Regions from separate parts of the Micromonospora sp. NPDC049662 genome, predicted to be linked through region 1. Evidence: riboswitches for the same ligand, from Rfam matches in the RefSeq annotation. Region 1 holds a riboswitch; the other holds the start of a gene.

Region 1 (5,771 bases):
GGTCGATGGTGTCGCCGGTCACGGTGAACCGGGACAGCAGGTTGCGCGTGACGTTGTCGTTCGGGGCGTAGTAGAGATACACCCACTTGTTGGTGGCGAAGTCCGGGTCGAGCCGGATGCCGATCAGGCCGTCCTCGTTGCCGGTGAAGACGTCCAGGTCGACGGCGGTGACGGTGTTGCCGGTGTCCGGCTTGATGATCTGCACCCGACCGTCGCGCTCGATGTAGAAGACCCGCCCGTCGGGGGCGATGTCCAGCTCCATCGGGTTGCTGGTGTTGCTGTCCAGCGTGACCTTCTCGAAGTTGGAGGTCTTCGACGCGCCGCAGTCGGCGTCGACCACGCCGGCCGCCGTCTGGATGCCGCCGAGCAGGTGCTTGAGGAACTCGGGCTCGGCGTACGACTCACGGGTGTGCCCGCCGCCGGTGTACCAGGAGCGGCCACCGTCGAAGTCCTGGCACCACGCCGTCGGGTGGTCGGCGCCCATCGCGCCGGCGCCCGGGGTGTAGCTCTTCTCGTCCAGGCTGGCCAGGACGTGCACGTCCGACCGGGGGTTGGTCTGGAAGTTGTACCACTCGTCGAACCGGGACCAGCGTTCCGGCAGTCCGGCGGTGGACGGGTGGGCCGGGTCCTCCACCTTGACGGTGGCCTGCTGGTTCTGCGGGTGGTTGGCGAAGTACGCGCCGACCAGGTCGCCGTACCAGGCCCAGCTGTACTCGGTGTCCGAGGCGGCGTGGACGCCGACGTAACCGCCGCCGGCCTTCACGTACCGCTCGAAGGCCGCCTGCTGGTCGGCGTTGAGAACGTCACCGGTGGTGGAGAGCCAGATCACGGCCTTGTACTTGGCGAGGTTGGCGTCGCTGAACGCGGCACCGTCCTCGGTGGTGTCCACCGTGAAGCCGTTGGTGGCGCCGAGCTGCTGGATGGCGGCGATGCCGGTGGGGATGGCGTCGTGCCGGAAGCCGGCGGTCTTCGAGAAGATCAGGACGGAGTAGGGGTCGGCCGCTGCGGCCTTCGGCGCGTTCGGCGCCGCCTGGGAGAGCGGAGCCGCGACAGGCACGTCTCGCGCGGGGATCTGTGCTCCGGTCGGAGCCGCCTGCGCCGGGGACCCGATGAGGGCCGTCGACGTCAGGGCGAGGGACAACAGGGTAGCGGTGAGTGGTAAACGGGCACGACGAGAACGGGACACGCCGCCTCCAATGTCGCGGTGGACAGGGATCGCGGGGCCGGCTCGCCGAAGACCGTCCCAGATGGAGCCGGTGGGGACGCCGTGCCAGGGCGTCCACGCCGGCATTTTGTCGAATCGCTGAACAAATTAGTTCTGCTGCATCGATGTCCGGCAAGATGCCGGCGGGTAACGGTTCTGCAACGGCGGGCGACATTCCGAACAGGACAGGAGAAAGCACCCCGATCGATACGCCGCCTCGGGTCGATGACCCACCCTTGGCAGCGGAGGCCGAACTGTCGTACGGTGACACGCAAGTAACCCACGGGAGCCCGGTGTACCGGGCTGAGAGGGGGGCTGACAGCCCCCGACCGTCGAACCTGATCCGGGTAATGCCGGCGCAGGGAGGAGCGTTGCCGTGCCGTCCCTTGGACGACTGCATCTGATCACCGACACCCGACCCGGGCGCGATCCCCTCACCGTGGTCCGGGCCGCCCTCGCGGCGGCCCGCGCCGACCTCGTCGTGCAGGTCCGGGTCCAGGACTCCGCCACCGACCGCGAGGCGTACGACCTGGCCGCCCGGGTGCTCGCGCTGTGCGCGCCGTACGGGGCGACGTGCCTGGTCAACGACCGACTGCACGTGGCGCTGGCGGTCGACGCCGCCGGTGGACACGTCGGCGCCGACGACCTGCCGGTCGCCGCGGCCCGGCACGTGCTCGGCCCCACCGGCGTGCTGGGCGTCACCGCCCGCGAGCCGCGCGGCGCGGTCGAGGCGGTCGTCGCCGGGGCCACCTACCTCGGCGTCGGCCCGTGCCACGCCACCAGCACCAAGGCCGGCCTGCCCGACCCCATCGGGGCCGTCGGGGTACGCGACGTCGTCGACGCCGTCGACGTGCCGGTCATCGCGATCGGGGGAGTGACCGCCGACCGGGTGCCGGCGCTGCGCGCCGCCGGGGCGTACGGGGTGGCCGTGGTCGGGGCGGTCTCCTCGGCCGCCGATCCGGGACGGGCTACCACCGACCTGCTGCGGGCGCTGGCGTGACCCGCGCCGACGTGGCGGTGGTGGGCGCGGGCCCGATCGGGCTGGCGATCGCGTGGCGCTGTGCCACCCGTGGTCTGCGCGTCGAGGTGTACGACCCGACGCCCGGGTCGGGGGCGTCGGCCGTCGCCGCCGGGATGCTCTCCCCGGTCGCCGAGGCGTACTTCGGGGAACGGCGACTGACCGAGCTGCTGGTGGCCTCCGCCGCGCGTTGGCCCGCGTTCGCCGCCGAACTGACCGACGCCAGCGACGCCACGATCGGCTACCGGACCGAGGGCACCCTGATGGTCGGGCTGACCGGCGACGACCTGGCCGAGGCCCGCCGGCTGTGGGCGTACCAACAGGGTCTGGATCTGCCGGTGACGGCGCTGCGCCCCACTGAGCTGCGCGACCGCGAGCCGGCGCTCGCGCCCCGGGTTCGCGGCGGCGCGTTCGCGCCCACCGACCACCAGGTCGATCCCCGGCGGCTGGTGCCGGCGCTGCGCACGGCCGCGCGGCGGGCCGGCGCGGCGTTCGTGCCGCGGCCGGTCCGGCGATTGTCCGAGGTGGAGGCCGGAGTCACGGTGGTCGCGGCCGGTTGCGGCGCCGCCGCCCTCACCGGCCTGCCGGTTCGGCCGGTGAAGGGCCAGATCCTCCGGCTGCGCGCGCCCGGCGGCGTCGCGCCGGGCTTCCGGCACGTGATCCGGGGGTACGCCGACGGCGAGCACGTCTACCTGGTGCCCCGCGCCGACGGCGAGGTGGTGCTCGGCGCGACGGTCGAGGAGCGGTCGGACACCACCGTCACCGCCGGCGCGGTGCAGCGGCTGCTGCGCGCCGGGGTCGACCTGCTGCCCGAACTGACCGAGTACGACCTGGTGGAGGCCGTCGCCGGGCTGCGGCCCGGCACCCCGGACAACGCGCCGATCCTCGGGCCGCTGCCCGGCCGGCCGGACGTGCTGGCCGCCACCGGGCACCACCGGCACGGCATCGTCCTGACCCCGGTCACCGCCGAGGCGATCACCGAACTGGTGCTCACCGGAACGCCCGACCCGCTGCTCACCGGCTTCGGCGCCGACCGGTTCGCCGGCCCGAGAAGCAGTTTCGAGGAGGAGTGATGGAGCTGACGGTGAACGGAGCCGGGCGCAGCGTCCCCGGCGGTGTGTCGGTGGCCGACCTGGTCCAAGACGTCGCGCCGCACCAGCGTGGCGTCGCGGTCGCGGTCAACGGCGAGGTGGTGCCCCGGGCCGGCTGGCCGGCCACGGAGCTGCGCGACGGCGACCAGGTCGAGGTGCTCACCGCCGCGCAGGGCGGGTGAGCGGCGTGCCGTTCGAACTGGGTGGGGAGAGGTTCGGCTCGCGGTTGATCCTCGGCACCGGCGGGGCCGCGAACCTGCACGTGCTGGAGCAGGCGATCCGGGCGTCCGGCACGGAACTCGTCACGCTGGCACTGCGCCGGGTGGACACCGCCCCGGGCACCGGAGGCGGGCTGCTGGACCTGCTGGACCGGTGCGGCGTACGGCTGCTGCCGAACACCGCCGGCTGCCACACCGCGACCGAGGCGGTGAAGGTGGCCCGGCTGGCGCGCGACGCGTTCGATACCGACTGGGTGAAGCTGGAGGTGATCGGCGACGAGCGGACGCTGCTGCCCGACGGGGTGGAGCTGCTCCGCGCCGCCGAGGAACTCGTCGCCGACGGTTTCACGGTGCTGCCGTACACCAGCGACGACCCGGTGCTCGCCCGCCGCCTCGCCGACGTGGGCTGCGCCGCGGTGATGCCCGCCGGGGCACCGATCGGCTCGGGACTCGGCATCGGCAACCCGCACCACATCCGGCTGATCCGGCAGAGCGTGGACGTGCCGGTGATCCTCGACGCCGGCATCGGCACCGCCTCCGACGCGGCGCTCGCCATGGAGCTGGGCTGCGACGCCGTCCTGCTGGCCAGCGCGGTCACCCGGGCCGCCGACCCGGTGGCGATGGCGACGGCGATGCGGTACGCCGTCGAGGCCGGCCGCCTGGCGGCGGGCGCGGGCCGGATCGCCCGGCGCTTCCACGCCCTCGCGTCCACCCCCGACGAGGGAAGACCGAACCTGTGACGGGGTCGCCGCCGGCCGGGGTGGTCCTGTTGACCGATCGGCTGGTCGCCAGGAGCGGTCTCGAACGGGTCGTGGCGGGGGCGGTCGCCGGGGGAGTGCGCTGGGTCGTGCTGCGGGAGAAGGACCTGCCCCGCGCCGAGCGCGCCGCCCTCGCCGTCGAGCTACGCGCGATCCTCGCCGACGCCGGCGGGACCCTCATCGTGGCCGGCCCCGACCCGCTGGGCGGCGACGTCGTCCACCTGCCGGCCGCCGGCCCGTACCCGCCGCCACGCCACGGTCTGGTCGGCCGCTCCTGCCACAACGAGACCGAACTGAACCGCCTCACCACCGAGCACTACGCCACCCTCTCCCCGATCTGGCCCACCACCACCAAACCCGGCTACGGCCCACCCCTACAAGCAACGGGCCTGCGAAAGCTGATCGAGGTCAGCCCGGTGCCCCTGTTGGCGCTGGGTGGCATCGAAACCCCGGAACAGGTAACCGCCTGCGTGCAGGCAGGAGCCGCCGGAGTGGCAGTACTCGGCGCACTCATGCGCGCAAGAAACCCCGAAGAGGCAGCGGCAAACCTGACCAGCGCCTTCGAAGAGGCGGTCACCCAGAAGGTCCTAAAAGGCCGGCACGGGCGCACGGAGGTCCCCCGGTCAGGGCTGCGGCCGACCGTGCCCACGCAGGGATCAAGCCTGACCGCCCGGAGTGGGCACGGTCGGCCGCAGCCCCAAACCGCGACCACGAAGGAAAGCCAGTGACCCCGAAAACCACGCTAACCATCGCCGGCTCCGACTCCGGCGGTGGCGCGGGCATCCAGGCGGACCTCAAGGTCTTCGCGGCGCTCGGCGCGTACGGCACGAGTGTCCTCACGGCGGTCACCGCGCAGAACACCCGGGGTGTCGACGCCGTCCTGCCGTTGCCACCGCGCACGGTCGCGGAGCAGTTGGACAGCGTGCTCGCCGACTTCACCGTGGGCGCGGTCAAGACGGGGATGCTCGGCACCCCGGCCGTCGCCGACGTGGTGGCTCAGGCGGCCCGGGACGGTCGGTTGCCCCAGCTCGTCGTCGATCCGGTGCTGGTCGCGACGAGCGGTCACCGGCTGGGCGTGGTGGGCGCGGTGGAGCGGCTGCTTCCGTACGCCCGGGTGGCGACGCCGAACTGCGCGGAGGCCGCGGCCATCACCGGACGTGGCGTGGACGACGTGGCGGGGATGGTCGTGGCCGCCGAGGCGCTTGCGGCCGGCGGCCCGGAGTACGTGGTGGTCACCGGCGGCGACGTCGCTGGGGACGAGGCGGTCGACGTGCTGTGCGGCGCTGGCGTCACCACTCTGCTGCGCGGTCCCCGGGTGGACACCCGGCACACCCACGGCACCGGCTGTTCGTTCTCGGCGGCCGTCGCCGTGCGGCTGGCGCTGGGGGATCCGGTGCCGGCGGCGGTGCAGGTCGCCAAGGAGTACGTGTTCCGCGCGCTGACCGGCGGGCGGGGCTGGGAGCTGGGCACGGGGCGCGGGCC
Region 2 (5,771 bases), on a different contig from region 1:
GCTCACCAGCACCGGCCCGGCGTCCAGCAGGACGCGACCGGACTGGTCGGCGGCGAAGAGCACCAGGGTGACCAGGATGCCGACGGCGCTGAGCAGCAGCGGCAGGGCCCGCCGGGCCAGGACCCGGTAGCGCAGGCCGAACAGCGGCAGCACGGCGAGTTCGACGGCGATGGCGACCGCGGGTGCCACCGGGTCGAGCGTGGCCAGCAGGGTGAACGAGAAGACCAACGCGGCGGCGAGCTTCGCCACCGGATTGCGGCGGGCCAACGGCGCTCCGGGCCGGGCGACCGGCTCGATGCTGATCATCGGCGTGGCTCCTGTTCGGCGCTGCGGCGTCGGTAGCGGCGCGTCGCCGCGTTCACGATCGCTCCGAGGTGACGGTTGCGCGCCGCCGCGCTCACGACCGCTCCAGGGTGACGGTGCGGTCGGCGAGCGCGGCGACGAAGTCCGGGTCGTGGGTGACGCTGACGACGCCGTGCCCGGCGTCGCGCAGGTCGGCGAAGAGGTCGACCAGCTCGCCCCAGGTCCGCCGGTCCTGGCCGAAGGTGGGTTCGTCGCAGATCAGCAGGCGTGGCGCGGTGGCCAGGGCCGTCGCCACGCTGAGGCGTCGCGCCTCCCCACCGGAGAGGGTGTACGGGTTGGCCGCCGCGAGCCGGGTCAGTCGTAACCGCTCGAGTAGCCCGGCCACCGTCGCCTTGACCGCTGCCTCGGGTTGACCCGTCCGGCGTGGGCCGAGCGCCAGCTCGTCGAAGACGGTGCCGGTGACGAACTGGTGCTCCGGGTCCTGAAAGACCGACCCGATGCGCCGCGCCAGCGTGGGGGCGCGCCAGCGGTGCGGGGGAGTGCGATGGTCGGCGTCGGCCAGCTCGGCCGAGGCGGTGACCCGGCCGGTACCCGGTTTGAGCAGCCCGCCGAGCAGCAGCGCCAGGGTGGACTTGCCGGCGCCGTTCGGTCCTCGTACGGCGAGGGCCTCTCCGGCGCGTACCGTCAGATCGGTGGGGCCCAGCCGCGACGGCAGGCCGAGCCGGTCGGCGGTGAGCAGCGCGTCGCCGGCGGCGGTGGTGGCCCGGCGCGGCGCGATGGGGTGGCCGGGCACCCAGACGCCCTCGGCGGCGAGGGCGTCGCCGTGCGTGGCGAAGACCGCGTCGGGTGGCCCGTCCGCGCGGATGCCGCCGCCGGGCTCCAGGACGACCACCCGGTCGACCAGGGGCAACGCCTCAGCCACCCGGTGTTCGACGAGGATCAGGGTGGTGTCGGCGTCCAGCGCGCCCGACACGGCGCCCCGGACCAGGGTGGCGCCGTCCGGATCGAGGTTGGCGGTCGGCTCGTCGAGCAGCAGCAGGCTGGGCCGCAGCGCCAACGCGCCGGCCAGGGCGAGGCGCTGCTGTTCGCCGCCGGAGAGGGCGGCTGTGTTGCGGTCGCGGGGGTACGGGAAGCCGACGCGCCGCAGCGCCTCGTCGACGCGCGGCCAGATCTCGTCCGCGGGTACGCCCCGGTTCTCCAACCCGAACGCGACGTCGTCGCCGCTGCGTGCCATGACCAACTGGGACTGCGGGTCCTGAAAGACGATGCCGACCCGCTCCCGGCCCTTGCGCGGGTCGAGCCCGTCGATCTCGACGGTGCCCTCCTGCTCACCGGAGTCGTCCGGCAGCAGCCCGGCCAGTGCGCTGAGCAGGGTGCTCTTGCCGGCTCCCGAGGGCCCGAGCAGCAGCACCCGCTCGCCGTCCTCCACTCGGAGATCCACCCCGCGCAGCGCCCAGGCCCGCCGCCCGGCGTGCCGCCACCCAAAACCCCGCAGCAGTACCCCCACAACCCCTCCTCCCGGTTCCCCACACGCTGTTGATCAAGAGGTTCGTGTCAGAATTCCGCCTCGTGGTGACGCGAACCTCTTGATCAACGAGGCAGGGTCGGACGAGGCCGGGTCGGACGGGGCCGGGTCGGACGAGGCCGGGTCGGACGGGACAGGGTCGGACGGGACAGGGTCGGACGGGACAGCGTCAGACCAGCGCGCGGGTTCGGCCTGATGGGAGGCGGTCCAGGGCGCCGGTGTTGGCCAGGGCGCGGGTGAGCGCCCAGCCGCCTACGCCCGCGATGATCGTGGCGCTGACGATGGTGAGCAGCGCGTACGGGATGCGGTAGTCGCCCAGCGCGTACTCGGCGTTCCAGACGAAGAAGTCGAACAGGGCCGCGCTGAGGCCGGTCAGCGCGCCGGCCAGCACCGCGGTCGGCAGCCGGTACGAGCGGTAGCGGAACGCGGCGAACGCCAGCTCGGCCCCGATGCCCTGCACGATGCCCTGCGGGATGACCGTGCCGGCCCACTGGCTGCCCAGCAGCGCGGACACGACGGCGGCCACCGTCTCGCAGTAGAGCGCCGCGCCGGGCTTGCGGATGACCAGCCCGCCGACCACGGCCGGCATCAGCCAGACGCCGTAGATCAGCGTCTGCGCCGGCGGGAAGAAGGCGAACGCGCCCTCGGTGGCGCTCCAGACCAGGCCCCAGGCCCAGAAGATGACGCCGAAGGCGACCGCGATCACCGAGGCGACCACGATGTCGATCGTGCGCCAACGGCTGGTGGTGTTGTCCATGCTGTGCTCCCAGTTCAGTGAAACGAACCAGGAGAAGACGCACGCCGCGCGTCCGGTGGCACCGGACCCACGGCGCGGCTGGAGGTCGACCGAACTCCCTGCGCTGGCATTACCCAGATCAGGTTCGAGGGTCTGCGGGCGTGCCCGCACTCTCAGCGCTGTGCGCTCCCCTGTCGGATGTGAAGTTGTCTCGCTGACGCTAGCACCGACCAGGGGTAACAGCCCAGCAGGGCGTCCCCGCGGCCGGCGCATCCGGGTCGGCGCGACGACGGCTGGGTAGGCTGACGATCATGCAGGTCGACGCGCGGGGTCTGACATTCGAGGTACGCACCGGCGGCCCGTCCGACGGCGTCCCCGTCCTGCTGCTGCACGGGTTTCCGCAGCACAGCGGCGAGTGGGACGAGGTCGTGCCGCCGTTGCACGCCGCCGGACTGCGCACGTACGCCCTCGACCAGCGGGGCTACTCGCCGGGCGCGCGCCCCGCCGAGGTGGCGGGGTACCGGATTCCCGAACTGGTCGCCGACGCGGTCGCGGTGCTCGACGCGCTCGGCCTGGACGCCGTGCACCTCGTCGGCCACGACTGGGGCGCGGTCGTGGCCTGGGCGGTGGCCGCCGCGCACCCGCAGCGGGTCCGTACGTTGACGGCGGTGTCGGTGCCGCACCCGGCGGCCATGGCACACGCGCTCGCCACGGACGGCCAGCAGAAGGCCCGGTCGTCGTACATCGCGCTGTTCCGCAAGCCGGGCAAGGCCGAGAAGGTGCTGCTCGCGTGGCACGCGACGGCGCTGCGCAAGCTGCTGGGCGGGGTGGGCGACGCCACCCGGGTGAACCGCTACGCCGACCCGATGCGCGAGCCGGGCGCGCTCACCGCCGCCCTGAACTGGTACCGGGCGATGTCCCGCGCGGACCTGGCCGCCGTGGCCCCGGTCGCCGTACCGACCACCTACGTGTGGAGCGACCGGGACGTCGCGATCGGCCGGACCGCCGCCGAGGCGTGCGCCGCCAACGTCACCGGCGACTATCGCTTCGTACCCCTGGCCGGGGTGACCCACTGGATCCCGGACGCCGCGCCCGACGCGCTGGCCGAGGCGGTCCTGGCGCGGGTCGCCGGGACGGCGTGAGCCGTGCCAGGCGGAGGAGAGCTGTGACCGCGCCCGTCGGCGGGCCGGGCACCCGTCGGTCGATCGCCGCGCAGCTCCGCCTGCTGGGCGTACGCCCCGGATCGACGGTGCTGGTGCACGCCGGGATGCGCCCGCTGGGCTACGTCTGCGGCGGACCGCAGGCGCTGGCGCTGGCGCTGCGTGACGCGCTCGGCCCGGACGGCACGATCGTGGTACCCACCCACACCCCCGACAACAGCGACCCCGCGCAGTGGCGCAACCCGCCGGTGCCGGTGGACTGGTGGCCGCTGATCCGCGCCGAGATGCCCGGCTTCGACCCGGCGGTCACGCCGAGCCGGCACATGGGCGTGTTCGCCGAGACGGTCCGCTGCTGGCCCTCGGCGATGCGTAGCACGCATCCCCAGGTGTCGTTCGCGGCGCTCGGCCCGTCGGCCGGGCAGGTGGTGGCGGGGCACGAACTGGCCGACATGCTCGGCGAGGGCTCGCCGCTGGCCCGGCTCTACGACCTGGACGCCGACGTGCTGCTGCTCGGAGTCGACCACAGCGTCAACACCTCGCTGCACCTGGCCGAGTACCGCCGTCCCGCCCTGGTCCGCGAGCGACTGGGCGCGGCGGTGCGGACTGCCGACGGCGGCCGGGAATGGGTGTGGTGGCAGGACGTCCGGCTCGACGGAAGCGACTTCGGCGCGCTGGGCCGGGACCTCGATGCCACGACGGTGGTCCGCGTCGGCCCGGTGGGCGCCGGGACGGCGAGGCTGGTACGCCAGCGGGCGACGGTCGACTTCGCGGTGCGGTGGTTCGCCCGCAACAGACGGACGGAGGACATATGACGGTGAGCGCCGGGGACTACCTGAGGGTGGTGACCGAGACGATGTCCCGGGTGGCCGCCAGCCAGGCCGAGGCCGTGGGCCGGGCCGCCGACCTGATCGCCGAGGCGGTACGCGCCGACGGGGTGGTGCACGCCTTCGGCACCGGGCACTCGGAGGCCCTCGCCATGGAGATCGCCGGCCGGGCCGGCGGGCTGGTACCCACCAACCGGATCGCCCTGCGGGACCTGGTGCTGCTCGGCGGCGAGCCGGCCGACGTGCTCGGGCCGCTGCTGGAACGGGACCCGGCGGTGGCGCACCGGCTCTGGGCGTTGGCTCCCGTACGGCCCGCCGACATCTTCGTGCTCGCCTCGAACTCCGGGGTCAACGGCGCGATGGTCGAGTTCGCCACGCTGCTCAAGGAGCGGGGTCACCAGCTGGTGGCGATCACCTCCGCACAGCATTCCGGCCGGATGACCTCCCGCCACCCGTCCGGGCGCAAGCTGGCCGACCTCGCCGACGTGGTGCTCGACAACGGCGCCCCGTACGGCGACGCGACGCTGCCGCTGCCCGACGGGGGCGCGGTCGGCGCGGTCTCCTCGATCACGGCCGCGCTGCTGGCCCAGCAGGTCACCGTGGAGGTGGTGGCCCGGCTGCTCGCGGCGGGTGAGCGGCCTCCGGTCTACCTGTCGGCGAACATCCCGGACGGGGACGCGCACAACAATGCGCTGGAGGCCCGGTACGTGGGTCGGATCCGTCGCGGGTCCTGACATTGCCGCACGATGAACGGCAGGTGTCGTGAGCCTGTTTCACGCTCGGTCGTGTGGGGCATTGGCGTTGCTGCCGGCGGCCGGGACCGCCGGCAGTACCGTCTCACCGGAGGTAGCGCGTGTCCAAGGAGACCGAGAAGCAACGCTGGCAGCGCAACTTCGCCGACCTGCTCCAGGAGTTGCGGGTCGCCCAGACCGGCGTGCAGATCCTCTTCGCCTTCCTGCTCACCCTGCCGTTCAGCAACGGGTTCACCCGGACCAGCGAGTTCCAGCGCGACGTCTACATCGTCGCCCTGCTCGCCGCGGCCGCCGCCACCGCGATGATCATTTCGCCGGTGGCGTTCCACCGGGCGCTGTTCCGCCAGGGGCGCAAGCCGGAACTGGTGCGGTTCGCGCACCTCATGGCGACCGGCGGCCTCGCCTTCATGCTGATCGCCATGGTCAGCGCGGTGCTGCTGATCACCGACTTCGTGCTGGACCGGCCGATCG

Evidence for each region. Region 1 has a riboswitch for thiamine pyrophosphate ahead of thiE (thiamine phosphate synthase). Riboswitches for the same ligand answer to the same signal wherever they lie in the genome.
Region 2: another riboswitch for thiamine pyrophosphate. It lies ahead of AB0J36_RS21620 (ECF transporter S component); the one in region 1 lies ahead of thiE (thiamine phosphate synthase).

Annotation. Positions count from the first base shown of each region.
Region 1 is NZ_JBFAOC010000012.1:81,583-87,353, reverse strand. Features, by position in the region: gene AB0J36_RS12390 (ThuA domain-containing protein) at 1-1,057, opposite strand, end outside; TPP riboswitch at 1,477-1,586, shown strand; gene thiE (thiamine phosphate synthase) at 1,581-2,204, shown strand; gene thiO (glycine oxidase ThiO) at 2,201-3,295, shown strand; gene thiS (sulfur carrier protein ThiS) at 3,295-3,495, shown strand; gene AB0J36_RS12370 (thiazole synthase) at 3,492-4,271, shown strand; gene AB0J36_RS12365 (thiamine phosphate synthase) at 4,268-5,017, shown strand; gene thiD (bifunctional hydroxymethylpyrimidine kinase/phosphomethylpyrimidine kinase) at 5,014-5,771, shown strand, end outside.
Region 2 is NZ_JBFAOC010000029.1:78,848-84,618, reverse strand. Features, by position in the region: gene AB0J36_RS21630 (energy-coupling factor transporter transmembrane component T) at 1-306, opposite strand, end outside; gene AB0J36_RS21625 (ABC transporter ATP-binding protein) at 398-1,801, opposite strand; gene AB0J36_RS21620 (ECF transporter S component) at 1,998-2,585, opposite strand; TPP riboswitch at 2,663-2,767, opposite strand; gene AB0J36_RS21615 (alpha/beta fold hydrolase) at 2,876-3,706, shown strand; gene AB0J36_RS21610 (AAC(3) family N-acetyltransferase) at 3,730-4,536, shown strand; gene AB0J36_RS21605 (SIS domain-containing protein) at 4,533-5,282, shown strand; gene AB0J36_RS21600 (DUF6328 family protein) at 5,402-5,771, shown strand, end outside.